Regions from separate parts of the Streptomyces sp. 1222.5 genome, predicted to be linked through region 2. Evidence: predicted binding sites of a transcription regulator. Region 2 holds the regulator's gene; the other holds the start of a gene.
What was found. Region 2 encodes HrcA, which represses chaperone genes, less so after heat shock. Its sites were predicted from a motif close to TTNGCACTCNGNNNNNCNGAGTGCNAA; they were not measured.

Region 1 (7,309 bases), 1.7 Mb from region 2:
GACGCACTCCTTCAAGGACCGGGTCGTCGCCCAGGCCCTGGAGGCCGCCCGCGCGTTCGGCTTCACCACGCTCTCCTGCTCCTCCACGGGCAACCTGGCCGGTGCCGTCGGCGCCGCCGCCGCCCGGGCCGGCTTCCGCTCCTGCGTGTTCATCCCGCACGACCTGGAGCAGGGCAAGGTCGTGATGGCCGCGGTGTACGGCGGTGAGCTCGTCGGCATCGAGGGCAACTACGACGACGTGAACCGCTTCTGCTCCGAGCTGATCGGCGACCCGGCCGGCGAGGGCTGGGGCTTCGTCAACGTCAACCTGCGGCCGTACTACGCGGAGGGCTCCAAGACCCTCGCCTACGAGATCTGCGAGCAGCTCGGCTGGCGCCTCCCGGACCAGATCGTGGTCCCGATCGCCTCGGGCTCCCAGCTCACGAAGATCGACAAAGGCCTCCAGGAGCTGATCAAGCTCGGTCTGGTCGAGGACAGGCCGTACAGGATCTTCGGCGCACAGGCCGAGGGCTGCTCCCCGGTGTCCACCGCCTTCAAGGCCGGCCACGACGTGGTCCGCCCGCAGAAGCCGAACACCATCGCCAAGTCGCTTGCCATCGGCAACCCGGCCGACGGCCCCTACGTCCTCGACATCGCGCGCCGCACCGGCGGCGCCGTGGAGGACGTGACGGACGCCGAGGTCGTCGACGCCATCAAGCTGCTCGCCCGCACCGAGGGCATCTTCGCGGAGACGGCGGGCGGCGTGACCGTCGGCGTCACCCGCAAGCTGCTCAAGGACGGCCTGCTGGACCCGGCGAAGACCACGGTCGTCCTCAACACCGGCGACGGCCTCAAGACCCTCGACGCGGTGGCCGGCACCGGCCTCAGCGCCACCATCCGCCCGACCCTGGACTCCTTCCGAGAGGCTGGCCTCGCATGAGCGTGACCGTTCGCATCCCGACCATCCTGCGCACCTACACCGGCGGCCAGGCCGAGGTCAGCGCCGAGGGGGTGACCCTCGCCGAGGTCATCGAGAGCCTGGAGAAGAACCACACCGGGATCGCCGCCCGGGTGCTGGACGACCAGGGCAAGCTGCGCCGTTTCGTGAACGTCTACGTCAACGACGACGACGTGCGTTTCGAGCAGGGCCTCCAGACGGCCACGCCCGACGGCGCGGGTGTCTCGATCATTCCCGCGGTGGCCGGCGGCTGCTGACCGGATGACCGATCATTACCTTCGGTAACAGCGGTGACGCATTGTTCATCGGATTGCCCCCTCCGTGAGAGAAGCGGAGGGGGCAATTCTGCGTGATTGAGCGCGGTACAGTTGGGGAACGCGGTCGTGGCCTTCGGGTCGCGAGCCCTGCATTCATGCCGCAGGCCCGACAAGAAGTAGCCAAACTACGCGGGTTTTATGCGGCTTTTGCTCCTTTTATGGGGCCCGACTTGCCCTGAATTCGGGCGAATTCTCGGCAGATTCCGGACCGTCCCCGTCCAGAATTCTCGTCCGATTGACCTGTTGCAGACGGCAGTTGGACAGATACATTCAGCCGCGGTCGACGCGTTCCGGCGCACGCCCCCGGCCAATAGGGGGTGAGGTCTGACCCGGGTCCGCGAAGTGTGGATCTGTGCAAGGGCCAGTAATAGGGGAGTTAGGCATGGCTCAGGGCACCGTCAAGTGGTTCAACGCGGAGAAGGGGTACGGCTTCATCGCGGTCGACGGTGGTGCGGACGTATTCGTCCATTACAGCGCCATTCAGATGGACGGCTACCGCACCCTGGAAGAGGGCCAGCGGGTGGAGTTCGAGATCTCGCAGGGCCAGAAAGGCCCGCAGGCCGACATGGTTCGCCTCAGCGCCTGAACGTTTCTTGCACGAAGGGCCCGCACCTCGCACAGGGTGCGGGCCCTTCGTCATGCCCCGGCCCCGCCGTTCGCGGGTGGCCGACGGGGCGGGTCCCACCCTCGAAGGCGCTTGCACTCGACCATGCCGAGTGCTAATCATTGCGTTAGCACTCTGAAGGTGAGAGTGACAACGAAGGACCGGGTCGGTGAGGCCCGCAGGCCAAGTGGGGCAAGGAACCATGCGGCCGGCGAGCCGTCCGTCGCGGGCGCGGGCGCGGTCCGAAGGAATCACCCCCAGTCCTGGAGGGACCACTTCACATGGCCAAGATCATCGCGTTCGACGAGGAGGCGCGGCGCGGCCTCGAGCGCGGCATGAACCAGCTCGCGGACGCCGTCAAGGTGACGCTCGGCCCCAAGGGCCGCAACGTCGTCCTCGAGAAGAAGTGGGGCGCCCCCACGATCACCAACGATGGTGTCTCCATCGCCAAGGAGATCGAGCTCGAGGACCCGTACGAGAAGATCGGCGCCGAGCTGGTCAAGGAAGTCGCCAAGAAGACGGACGACGTCGCCGGTGACGGTACGACCACCGCGACGGTGCTCGCCCAGGCCCTGGTCAAGGAAGGCCTGCGCAACGTCGCCGCCGGCGCCAACCCGATGGCTCTGAAGCGCGGTATCGAGAAGGCCGTCGAGGCCGTCTCCGCCGCCCTGCTGGAGCAGGCGAAGGACGTGGAGACCAAGGAGCAGATCGCCTCCACCGCGTCCATCTCCGCCGCCGACACCCAGATCGGCGAGCTCATCGCCGAGGCCATGGACAAGGTCGGCAAGGAAGGCGTCATCACCGTCGAGGAGAGCAACACCTTCGGTCTGGAGCTCGAGCTCACCGAGGGCATGCGCTTCGACAAGGGCTACATCTCCGCCTACTTCGCGACCGACATGGAGCGCATGGAGGCGTCGCTCGAGGACCCGTACATCCTCATCGCCAACTCCAAGATCGCCTCGGTCAAGGACCTGCTCCCGCTGCTGGAGAAGGTCATGCAGTCGGGCAAGCCGCTGCTGATCATCGCCGAGGACGTCGAGGGCGAGGCCCTGTCGACCCTGGTCGTCAACAAGATCCGCGGCACCTTCAAGTCCGTCGCCGTCAAGGCCCCGGGCTTCGGCGACCGCCGCAAGGCCATGCTCGGCGACATCGCCATCCTCACGGGCGGCGAGGTCATCTCCGAGGAGGTCGGCCTCAAGCTGGAGAACGCGACCCTGGACCTCCTGGGCCGCGCCCGCAAGGTCGTCATCACCAAGGACGAGACCACCATCGTCGACGGTGCCGGCTCCTCGGAGCAGGTGCAGGGCCGCGTGAACCAGATCCGCGCCGAGATCGAGAACAGCGACTCGGACTACGACCGCGAGAAGCTGCAGGAGCGCCTGGCGAAGCTCGCCGGCGGTGTCGCGGTCATCAAGGCCGGTGCCGCCACCGAGGTGGAGCTCAAGGAGCGCAAGCACCGCATCGAGGACGCCGTCCGCAACGCGAAGGCCGCCGTCGAGGAGGGCATCGTCGCCGGTGGTGGCGTGGCCCTGCTGCAGGCCTCCCAGGTCTTCGAGAAGCTGGAGCTCGAGGGTGACGAGGCGACCGGCGCCAACGCCGTGCGCATCGCGCTCGAGGCCCCGCTGAAGCAGATCGCCGTCAACGCCGGCCTCGAGGGCGGTGTCGTGGTGGAGAAGGTGCGCAACCTGACCCCGGGCCACGGCCTGAACGCCGCGACCGGCGAGTACGTCGACCTGGTCGCCGAGGGCATCATCGACCCGGCGAAGGTGACCCGCTCTGCCCTGCAGAACGCCGCCTCCATCGCCGCGCTGTTCCTCACCACCGAGGCCGTCATCGCCGACAAGCCGGAGAAGGCCGCCGCGCCGGCCGGCGGCGGCATGCCGGGCGGTGACATGGACTTCTGATCCCTCCGGGATCGGTACCAGTCCTTTCGTACGAGGGCGGTACGCCCTGCCACTGGCAGGGGGTACCGCCCTCGGGCGTGTTCCGGATCACGTGCGGGTTCGGGGCGGTGGGGAATGCGGGGGAGCGCACAGGCGCTTGCTTAAGATGCTGCAACAATGCGCGCGCACATACCGTTCGGTTAACAACGCACTTCACGAGGAGCCCCCCACGTGACCGTCACCACGCCCGCCTCCCGCGCGGCCCAGATCCTCTCCCGCCCGATCGCGCTGAACGGCCTCACCGTCCCGAACCGGATCGTGATGGCCCCGATGACCCGCATGTTCTCCCCGGGCGGTGTTCCCGGCGAGGACGTGCGCTCCTACTACGCGCGCCGTGCCGGGGCCGGTGTCGGCCTGATCGTCACCGAGGGCACCTACGTCGGCCACGACTCGGCCGGCCAGAGCGACCGCGTGCCGCGGTTCCACGGTGAGGAGCAGCTCGCCGGCTGGGCACGCGTCGCCGAGGACGTGCACGCGGCGGGCGGCACGATCGTCCCGCAGCTGTGGCACATCGGCATGGTCCGCAAGCAGGGCGAGCCGCCCTTCGCGGACGCCCCGGCCGTCGGCCCGTCCGGTCTCGTCACCGAGGGCGCCGAGGCCACCGGCCGGGCGATGAGCCGGAAGGACCTGGACGACGTCGTCGCCGCGTTCGCGCAGGCCGCCGCGGACGCCGAGCGCATCGGCTTCGACGGTGTGGAGATCCACGGCGCCCACGGCTACCTCGTCGACCAGTTCCTGTGGGCGGGCACCAACCGCCGCACGGACGCGTACGGCGGCGACCCGGTGGCCCGCACCAGGTTCGGCGCGGAGATCGTCGCCGCGGTTCGGGAGCGGGTGTCCGCCGAGTTCCCGGTCATCTTCCGCTTCTCGCAGTGGAAGCAGCAGGACTACACCGCCCGCCTCGCCGAGACCCCGGAGGAGCTGGACGCGATCCTCGCCCCGCTGGCCGCGGCCGGCGTCGACGCCTTCCACGCGTCCACGCGCCGCTACTGGCTGCCGGAGTTCGAGGGCTCGGACCTGAACCTGGCCGGCTGGACGAAGAAGCTCACCGGCAAGCCGGTCATCACCGTCGGCTCGGTCGGTCTCGACGGCGACTTCATCAACGCCTTCCAGGGCGAGGGCTCCCCGGTCAAGGGCATCGACAACCTCCTGGACCGCCTGGAGGCGGACGAGTTCGACATGGTCGCCGTCGGCCGGGCCCTGCTCCAGGACCCGGAGTGGGCCGCCAAGGTCCTCTCCGACCGCTTCGACGACCTGAAGCCGTACGACGCGGCGGCGCTGAAGACCCTCAGCTGACCGCCCCCGCGGGACCGCCGGCTACAGGTTGCCCATGGGTTCGATGTCGACGCGCACCGGCGTCCCCCACACCCGCAGCACCTCGTAGTCGGTGAACTCGTGCACGAGCCGGTACGCCATGGCGGGCCGGGACCCGCGCCGCTGGGCGGCGAGGTAGGCCTCGGCCTCGCGCCGGTCCCGCCTGGGCGTCCCGCACAGCTGCCACTCCTGGCCGTTCCACAGCTCCGGCAGCCATCGCTGCTGGGGCTGTGGACGCTCGCCGCGCACGCCGTAGCGGGAGGGGGCCTGGGCGGCCGGCTCCTCCGCGCGGGGCCTGCCCTGGTACTCCGAGCGCCGGGCGGCCCGCCGCCGGGTCTCGCAGAGCAGGCAGAGGTCGGGTGCGCTCTCGTCGACCGGTCCCTGCGGATGCTCCTGGCACCGGGTGCTCGGTGCGGCGCCGGTGACGCTCTCCTCGGCGAGGTCGAGCGCCCGGCGCAGATCGTCCTTGATCTCGTGCAGCCGTGCGTCGGGCGTGTCGGCCCCGAGCGCCTCGCCGTGTTCCCCGAGCAGCCGGAGCGCCCGCCCCAGGGCGGTGAGCTGGGCATGATTCATGTCAGTCCGTCGCCTCCTCGCCTCCATGGTGCACCGGGGCCTTGACGACCCCTCCCCCGGCCCGGCCGCCGGCTCCCGCCACACCCTCGGCGACGGGGGGCCGGAAGGTCGTCCAGGTCGCGAGGAAGCCGACGAGGTAGCCGGTGAGGAGACCGCCCGCGTAGACCGCCGCCGTCATCGCCGGGCTGCGGTTCCCCGCCAGCAGCGGGAACAGGGCCCAGCCCGAGGGGCCGATGGCCGTGGCGCCCACCTTGGTGCCGGACATGGCGAAGAAGCCGACGAAGCCCCCGCCCGCCGCGCCGCCCGCGCAGGCGGTCAGGAACGGCCGGCCGAGCGGCAGGGAGACGCCGTAGATGAGGGGTTCGCCGACGCCGAGCAGACCGGCCGGGAGGGCGGAGCGGATCGTCGTGCGCAGGGAGACGTCGTGGCGCAGACGGACGTACACCGCGAGGGCCGCGCCGACCTGGCCCGCGCCCGCCATGGCCAGCAGCGGGAGCAGGACGGTGTAGCCCTGCTGCTCGATGAGGGTGGTGTGGATGGGGATCAGGGCCTGGTGCAGGCCCAGCATGACCAGCGGGAGGAAGAGCCCGCCCAGCACCAGCCCGGCCACGGCGCCCGCGCTCGCGAGGAGCCGGTCGGCCACGATGCCGATCGCGGAGGCCACCGCACCCGCCGCGTACATCAGGCCGTACAGCGTGACGAGCCCGGAGACGAGCACGGTGACCGTGGGGGTGAGCAGGACGTCCAGCGCGCCCGGCACCCGGCCCCGGCACCACTTCTCCACCCGGGTCGCCAGCAGTGCCGCCAGGAGCGCGCCGAGCACCCCGCCCTGCCCGGGGGCCAGGTGCACGCCGAACGCGGTCACCTTCGCCACGCCCGGATACACGACGACGGCCGCCACCGCGCCGCCCAGCACGGGCGTGCCGCCGAACTCCTTCGCGGTGTTGACCCCGACGAACACCGCGATCAGCGCCATGAAGGCGGAGGCGATCGCGGACAGGGCGGGGGTGAGCCCGGGCAGCAGGTGGGCGTTGAGCAGCAGCCCGTTGAGCCCGGCCAGGATGCCGCAGCCGATCAGGGCGGGGATGAGCGGGACGAAGACGCCCGCGACGCGCCGCAGGCCGTTCTTGACGGGCGTGGCGTTGCGCCGCCGCAGGCCCTCCTTGATCCGGGCGCCCTCGTCGGCGAGGTGCCCGGCGCCGGACCGCTCCGGGGCGGTGCCGCTCGGCGCCCGCGTCACCAGGTCCTCCACCGCCGCGGTGACCTCGTCGACGACACCGGGGCCGAGCACGATCTGCCAGACGCCCCCGCCGTCCACCACCCCGAGGACACCGGGCAGGGACCGCAGGGCTTCCTCGTCCGCCGCCGACGGATCGGCGAGTCCCAGCCGGAGCCGGGTCATGCAGTGGGCGACGGAGGTGACGTTGGCCGGGCCGCCGACCCGGATGAGGACGGCGGCCGCTGTGGAGACGGGGTCGTTGCGCACGCCCCGAGCGTGCGGGTCAGCCCGCCGCGTGCGCCAGCGCGGCGCGCAGATGGCCGCCGGACTCCTCCAGAAGGCGGGCGGCCGTAGGGCCGTCGATGTCGGCGAGGAGGGTGAGGATGGCGTTCTTCACCTCGC
Region 2 (7,309 bases):
CGCGGGGCGGCCGGGGGTTCCTCGCGGACGGGCGCCAGGTCGGCGACCACCAGCCGGTCCTTGCCCTCGGCCGCCTTGACGACGCCCTCGGCCCAGTGGCCGCACCCGTCGGTGAGGACCACGTCCTCGCCCGGCCGCAGCCGCTTCACCGATACCGCGTGCCGGCCCTCGGGGCCGTCGAGCACGAACTCCGGGCCGACCCCCTCGAGTCGGTCCACGACGAAGACGGGTGCGGTCATCGCCGCTCACCTCCGGTTCCGGGCAGGTTCGACAACGCTGTCCTGGCCTCGGCGAGTTCGGCGGCCAGCACCTCCACCAGCCGCCCGGCGGGCAGCTCCCGGGCCAGCCGGTGGCCCTGGCCCGCCCACAGCGCCATGCCCTGCGCGTCCGCGGCCTTGGCGGCGGCCTTGCGCAGCGGGGCGGTGAGGTGGTGGATCTCGGGGTAGGCGGCGGGGGCGTAGGGGCCGTGCTCGCGTACGAAGCGGTTGACCAGTCCGCGCGCCGGCCGGCCGGAGAAGGCGCGGGTCAGTTCGGTACGCGCGAACAGCGGGTCGGTGAGTGCCTGTTTGTGGGGCGCGGGAGCGCCCGACTCGGGGGTGGCGAGGAAGGCGGTGCCGAGCTGGGCCGCGTCGGCGCCCGCCGCGAGGACGGCGGCTATCTGGCCGCCGCGCATGATGCCGCCCGCGGCGACGACCGGGATGCGCACGGCCTCACGGATCTGCGCGATCAGCGACAGCAGCCCGATGCCGGACCCGTCGTTCTCCGGAATGTCCCGGTGCGTGCCCTGGTGGCCGCCCGCCTCGACGCCCTGCGCGATCACCGCGTCCGCCCCGGCCCGCTCGACCGCGCGGGCCTCCTCGGCGGTGGTGGCGGTGACCAGGGTGAGGGTGCCGACCCGGCGCAGCGCGTCGAGCGCCTCACGGCTCGGCACGCCGAAGTGGAAGGACACCACCGGGACCGGGTTGTCCAGGAGCACGGCGAGCTTGACCTCGTAGCCGTCGTCCCGTCCGCTGTCCGGGTCGCCCAGCTCGGTCTCGTACCAGGCGGCCTCCCCGGCCAGCTGGTGGGCGTAGACCTCCACGGCGCCGGACTCGGCGTACTCGGACTGGGGCATGAACACGTTCACACCGAAGGGCCGGCTCGTGAGCCCCCGCAGCTGCTTGATCTCCTGGTACATGCCGTCGGCCGTCTTGTACCCGGCGGCGAGGAACCCGAGGCCGCCGGCCTCGGAGACGGCTGCGGCGAGCTGCGGGACGGAACCGCCGCCCGCCATGGGGGCCTGCACGATCGGGTGAGGGAAGAGATCGGTCAGCGCGGAGGACATGAGCGCATGTTGTCACGTCCCCCGAACAAGTCCGAATCCGGGCTTCCCGCGGCATAGGCCACCGGCATAGGGGTGCCGGAGCACCCCGTACGGCCCGCCTCGGCGCCCTTCGAAGGCGTCCTTCGACCGCGAGAACAGCCCCTGCCGGCCCGGGCCGACCGCGCCTGCCCGGGAGGACCCCCCGGGCACCCGGCCACTCCCGCGGCGCACGGCGTCAGCGCCCGTTGAAGGCGTCCTTCAACCGGGAGAACAACCCCTGCTGACCCGGCTGGAACTGGCCCTGGGGGCGTTCCTCGCCGCGGAGCTTGGCCAGCTCCCGCAGGAGCCGTTCCTGCTCGGGGTCGAGCTTGGTCGGGGTCGTGACCTCGACGTGCACGATCAGGTCGCCCCGGCCGCCGCCGCGCAGATGCGTGACGCCCCGGTTGTGCAGCGGGATCGACTGGCCGGACTGGGTGCCGGGCCGGATGTCGACCTCCTCCATGCCGTCCAGGGTCTCCAGCGGCACCTTGGTGCCGAGGGCCGCCGCGGTCATCGGGATCGTGACCGTGCAGTGCAGGTCGTCGCCGCGCCGCTGGAACGTCGAGTGCGGCAGCTCGTGGATCTCGACGTACAGGTCACCGGCCGGACCGCCGCCCGGGCCGACCTCGCCCTCGCCCGCGAGCTGGATGCGGGTGCCGTTGTCGACACCGGCCGGGATCTTGACGGTCAGCGTGCGGCGCGAGCGGACCCGGCCGTCACCGGCGCACTCCGGGCACGGGGTCGGCACGACCGTGCCGAAGCCCTGGCACTGGGGGCAGGGACGGGAGGTCATGACCTGGCCCAGGAAGGACCGGGTGACCTGGGAGACCTCGCCCCGGCCGCGGCACATGTCACACGTCTGGGCGGACGTGCCGGGGGCCGCGCCCTCGCCGTTGCAGGTGTTGCAGACGACCGCGGTGTCGACCTGGATGTCCTTGGTCGTGCCGAAGGCCGCCTCGTCCAGCTCGACGTCGATCCGGATCATCGCGTCCTGGCCGCGCCGGGTGCGCGAGCGCGGCCCGCGCTGCGACGCCGTACCGAAGAACGCGTCCATGATGTCCGAGAAGTTGCCGAAGCCACCGGCCCCGAAGCCGCCCGCACCCGCGCCGCCCGACTGGGAGAGCGGGTCGCCGCCGAGGTCGTAGACCTGCTTCTTCTGCGGGTCCGACAGCACCTCGTAGGCGGCGTTGATCTCCTTGAACCGCTCCTGGGTCTTCGGATCCGGGTTGACGTCCGGGTGCAGCTCGCGCGCGAGCCGACGGAACGCCTTCTTGATCTCATCCTGCGACGCGTCGCGGCGCACGCCGAGAACGGCGTAGTAGTCCGTGGCCACTTACGACTCCGCCAGGATCTGTCCGACGTACCGTGCCACTGCGCGTACCGCTCCCATCGTTCCCGGGTAGTCCATGCGGGTCGGTCCGACCACGCCGAGCTTGGCAACCGCCTCGCCGCCCGAACCGTAGCCGACCGACACGACGGACGTGGAGTTGAGTCCTTCATGGGCGTTCTCGTGGCCGATGCGCACGGTCACGCCGGGGTCCTTCGCCTCGCCCAGGAGCTTGAGGAGCACGACCTGCTCCTCCAGTGCCTCCAGGACGGGCCGGATCACGAGGGGGAAGTCGTGCCCGAAGCGGGTGAGATTGGCGGTACCGCCGATCATCAACCGCTCCTCGTTCTCCTCGACCAGTGTCTCCAGAAGGGTGGAGAGCACCGTGGAGACCGTACCGCGATCGTCGACGTCGAAGCCTTCCGGGAGGTCCTCGACCAGTCGCGGCACGTCCGTGAACCGGCGGCCGGCGACCCGGCTGTTCAGCCGCGCCCGCAGATCCGCCAGTGAGGCCTCGCCGAACGGCGCCGGGCAGTCGACCATCCGCTGCTCGACCCGGCCGGTGTCCGTGATCAGCACGAGCATCACGCGCGCGGGGGCGAGCGAGAGCAGCTCCACGTGCCGGACGGTGGACCGGGTCAGCGACGGGTACTGCACGACCGCGACCTGCCGGGTCAGCTGCGCCAGCAGCCGCACCGTCCGCGCGACGACGTCGTCGAGGTCGACGGCGCCCTCCAGGAAGTTCTGGATCGCCCGCCGCTCGGGCCCGGTCATCGGCTTCACGCCCGCGAGCTTGTCCACGAACAGCCGGTAGCCCTTGTCGGTGGGGATGCGCCCGGCACTGGTGTGCGGCTGCGCGATGTACCCCTCGTCCTCCAGGGCCGCCATGTCGTTGCGGACGGTGGCCGGGGAGACGCCGAGGCTGTGCCGCTCGGTGAGCGCCTTGGAACCCACCGGCTCCTCGGTGCCCACGTAGTCCTGGACGATGGCGCGCAGTACCTGAAGCCTGCGTTCACTCAGCATTCGCGCGCACCTCCTGCACGTCGTCCCCTCGGCCCTTCGGGTCGTCCGCCTGGCACTCTTCCCGTGCGAGTGCCAGCATTCCCCGGCCCAGTGTACGGCCGTGGGGTACTGACCGGGCAAGGTCGGTCCGGTCCGTACCGGCTCGTGACGTTAGCGTCGCGGTATGACGGTGACTTGGGAAGACCTGGGATGGGAACGGCTGGCCGCCGGTGTCGGACGGTGCCGGCTGCCCGGCTGGGACTGCACGGTGGGCCTGGTGCTGAGCGGGAGCACGGCGCTGATGGTGGACGCCGGTTCCAGCCTCGCCGAGGGGGCGCGGCTGCGCTCCGCGGCCCAGGAGCTGTCCCGTGGACGTGTGACACATCTCGCGCTCACCCATCCCCACTTCGACCACGTCTTCGGGGCGGCCGCGTTCGCCGGGGCCGAGGTGTACGCGGCGGTCGGCGTCGACGCGGTGTTCACCCACGAGCGCGAGGAACTGCGCCTGGACGCGGTCCGCAACGGTCTGGCGGTGGCGGACGCGGACGAGGCGGTCGACGCGCTGGCCCCGCCCCGGCACCTGGTCTCCGGCGAGTGGACCCTGGACCTCGGTGAGGGCCGACAGGCGCTGCTGGCCAACGTGGGCCCCGGTCACACCGCGCACGACCTGGCGGTCCTGGTCCCGGCGAGCGTGTCCGGCGGGCCGGAGGTGGTGTTCTGCGGCGATCTGGTCGAGGAGTCCGGCGAGCCCCAGGCGGGCCCGGACGCCGTCACCTCGCGGTGGCCGGCCGCGCTCGACCGGCTGCTGGCGCTCGGCGGCGAGGACGCGCTGTACGTGCCCGGTCACGGAGCGGTGGTCGACGCGGGCTTCGTACGACGTCAACGCGAGGCCCTGGCCACGCGTTTCGGCGTGTCGTGAGCACCGGCCCACGGCTTCTCCTATCGTCATCCGAATGCGCCCACCCGCCTCCCACCACCGCCCTTCCCCCGAGGGCCCTTCGGGCCCGCGCCCTCGTGCGTACTCCGCCGACCTGACTCCTCCCTGGAAGAAGCCGAAGCCGGTCCCGGAGGTCGCGGCCGACCCAGGGCTGGTGGTCGAGGAGGCCGGTACCGGGTTCTGCGGGGCGGTGATCCGCTGCGAGGCCGGCACGGTGACCCTGGAGGACCGCTTCGGCAAGCACCGGGTGTTCCCGCTGGAGCCGCGCGGCTTCCTGCTGGAGGGCGGGGTGGTCACCCTGGTGCGGCCCGCCGCGGGCCCGGTACGGCCCACCCGCACCGCCTCCGGCTCGGTCGCCGTGCCCGGCGCACGCGCGCGCGTGGCCCGCGCCGGCCGCATCTACGTCGAGGGCCGGCACGACGCCGAGCTGGTCGAGCGGGTCTGGGGCGACGACCTGCGCATCGAGGGCGTGGTCGTGGAGTACCTGGAGGGCGTCGACGACCTGCCGTCGATCGTGGCCGAGTTCGCGCCGGGCCCGGACGCGCGGCTGGGCGTGCTCGTGGACCACCTGGTGCCGGGCACGAAGGAGTGGCGCATCGCCGAGTCGGTGACGAGCGGACACGCGCTGGTGGTCGGCCACCCGTACATCGACATCTGGCAGGCGGTGAAGCCGTCGTCCCTGGGGATCGCGGGCTGGCCGACGGTACCGCGCGGCCAGGACTGGAAGACGGGCGTGTGCCGGGCCCTGGGCTGGCCGGAGAACACGGGCGCCGCCTGGCAGTCGATCCTGTCCCGGGTGCGGTCCTACAAGGACCTGGAGCCGGAGCTGCTGGGCCGCGTGGAGGAACTGATCGACTTCGTCACGGCGCCGGCGTGACGGCCTGCGGGCTCAGTCGACCAGGTCCCGCACCACCGCGTCGGCCAGCAGCCGCCCGCGCAGCGTGAGCACCGCGCGCCCCTCGTCGTACGGCCCCGCCTGGAGCAGGCCGTCCGACAGGGCGCGGCGGGAGGCCGCGAGGCCCGCCTCCTTCAGCAGGTCCAGCGGCGCGCCCTCGCTGAGCCTCAGCTCCAGCAGGATCCGCTCCACCCGGCGGTCCTCGTCCGACAGCACCTCACGCCCGGCGCCCGGCGACCGCCCCGACGCGAGCGCCGCCGCGTACGCGCCCGGGTGCTTCACGTTCCACCAGCGCACTCCGCCGACGTGGCTGTGGGCGCCCGGGCCCGCGCCCCACCAGTCGGCGCCCCGCCAGTACAGCTCGTTGTGCAGGCACCGGCCCGCCCGCGAGGTCGCCCAGTTGGAGACCTCGTACCACGCGAAGCCCGCCGCCGACAGGGTCTCGTCCGCGATCAGGTACCGGTCGGCGTGGGCGTCGTCGTCCGTCATCGGGATCTCGCCCCGGCGGATGCGCCGGGCGAGCTGGGTGCCCTCCTCGACGATGAGCGCGTACGCGCTGACGTGGTCCGGTCCGGCACCGATCGCGGCGTCCAGCGAGGCCCGCCAGTCGTCGTCGCTCTCCCCCGGGGTGCCGTAGATCAGGTCGAGGTTGACGTGCTCGAAGCCTGCCGCCCGTGCCTCGGCGACGCAGCGCTCGGGGCGGCCCGGGGTGTGGGTCCGGTCGAGTGTCCGCAGTACGTGCTGCCGCGCGCTCTGCATGCCGAAGGAGACACGGTTGAAGCCACCCTCGCGGAGGGTGGCCAGGTACGCGGGGTCCACCGACTCCGGGTTGGCCTCCGTGGTGATCTCCGCGTCCGGCGCCAGGCCGAACTCGGTGCGGACGGCGGCCAGCATGCGGACCAGGTCGCCGGCGGCGAGCAGCGTGGGCGTGCCGCCGCCGACGAAGACCGTGCGGACCTCGCGCGGGTCGTCGCCGAGGACCTTACGGGCGAGGCGGATCTCGTCGATCAGGGTGTCCGCGTAGTTGTCGCGGGAGGCGAGCACACCGCCGGTGCCGCGCAGCTCGGTCGCGGTGTAGGTGTTGAAGTCGCAGTAGCCGCAGCGGGTCGCGCAGTACGGGACGTGCAGATAGAACCCGAGGGGCCGCTCGGCGGCGCCGGCGAGCGCGGGGACGGGCAGCGCGCCGTCGTCGGGGACGGGCTCGCCGTCGGGAAGTGCGGAAGGCATGCCTTCCATTGTCCAGCACCGCGGGCGTCACTCCGCCTGGAGCACCAGCAGGGCCAGATCGTCCTCGGGGAGGCCGCCGCCGAAGTCGTGGACCAGGCGGCGGATCCTTTCCGCGATCAGCTCGGCGCCGAGCCCGGCGCAGCCGGACAGGGCACGGGCGAGGCCGTCGTCGTCGTCGAACTGGCGGGAGCCGGAGCGGCGCTCGGTCACCCCGTCGGTGACGCACAGCAGACTGTCGCCGGGCCGCAGGTCGACGGTGTCGCTGGTGTACGTCTCGTCCTCGACCACGCCGAGCAGGGTCTGCGGCCGGGCGACGGAGCGCACGCCGCCGTCGGGGCCGAGGACGAGCGGCAGCGGGTGCCCGGCAGAGGCGAGGGTGCAGCGGACCCCGCCCTCGTGCGGTGTCAGTTCGCCGTAGAGCAGGGACAGGAAGCGGGTCTGCGGGCCGTCGCCGGGCACCACGGGCCGACCGCCGGCGGCGACCAGGGCGCGGGCCGCGGCGTCGGCGGCCTCGGTGGCGTCGTCGAGGAGGAGCTGGTTGAGGCGGTCGAGGACGTCGGCGACGCGGTAGCCCTCGCG

Region 1: a site for HrcA is predicted at 1,951-1,977, ahead of groL (chaperonin GroEL). Genes of this name have one in related genera too.

Annotation. Positions count from the first base shown of each region.
Region 1 covers NZ_FNSZ01000001.1:4,074,905-4,082,213, reverse strand. The annotation lists gene thrC (threonine synthase) at 1-919, shown strand, start outside; gene BLW57_RS18200 (MoaD/ThiS family protein) at 916-1,194, shown strand; gene BLW57_RS18195 (cold-shock protein) at 1,637-1,840, shown strand; gene groL (chaperonin GroEL) at 2,140-3,762, shown strand; gene BLW57_RS18185 (NADH:flavin oxidoreductase) at 3,973-5,097, shown strand; gene BLW57_RS18180 (hypothetical protein) at 5,119-5,688, opposite strand; gene BLW57_RS18175 (PTS transporter subunit EIIC) at 5,690-7,174, opposite strand; gene murQ (N-acetylmuramic acid 6-phosphate etherase) at 7,191-7,309, opposite strand, start outside.
Region 2 covers NZ_FNSZ01000001.1:5,734,217-5,741,525, reverse strand. The annotation lists gene BLW57_RS25875 (16S rRNA (uracil(1498)-N(3))-methyltransferase) at 1-239, opposite strand, end outside; gene BLW57_RS25870 (nitronate monooxygenase) at 236-1,324, opposite strand; gene dnaJ (molecular chaperone DnaJ) at 1,539-2,675, opposite strand; gene hrcA (heat-inducible transcriptional repressor HrcA) at 2,676-3,692, opposite strand; gene BLW57_RS25855 (MBL fold metallo-hydrolase) at 3,856-4,590, shown strand; gene BLW57_RS25850 (DUF3097 domain-containing protein) at 4,625-5,485, shown strand; gene hemW (radical SAM family heme chaperone HemW) at 5,498-6,730, opposite strand; gene BLW57_RS25840 (SpoIIE family protein phosphatase) at 6,758-7,309, opposite strand, start outside.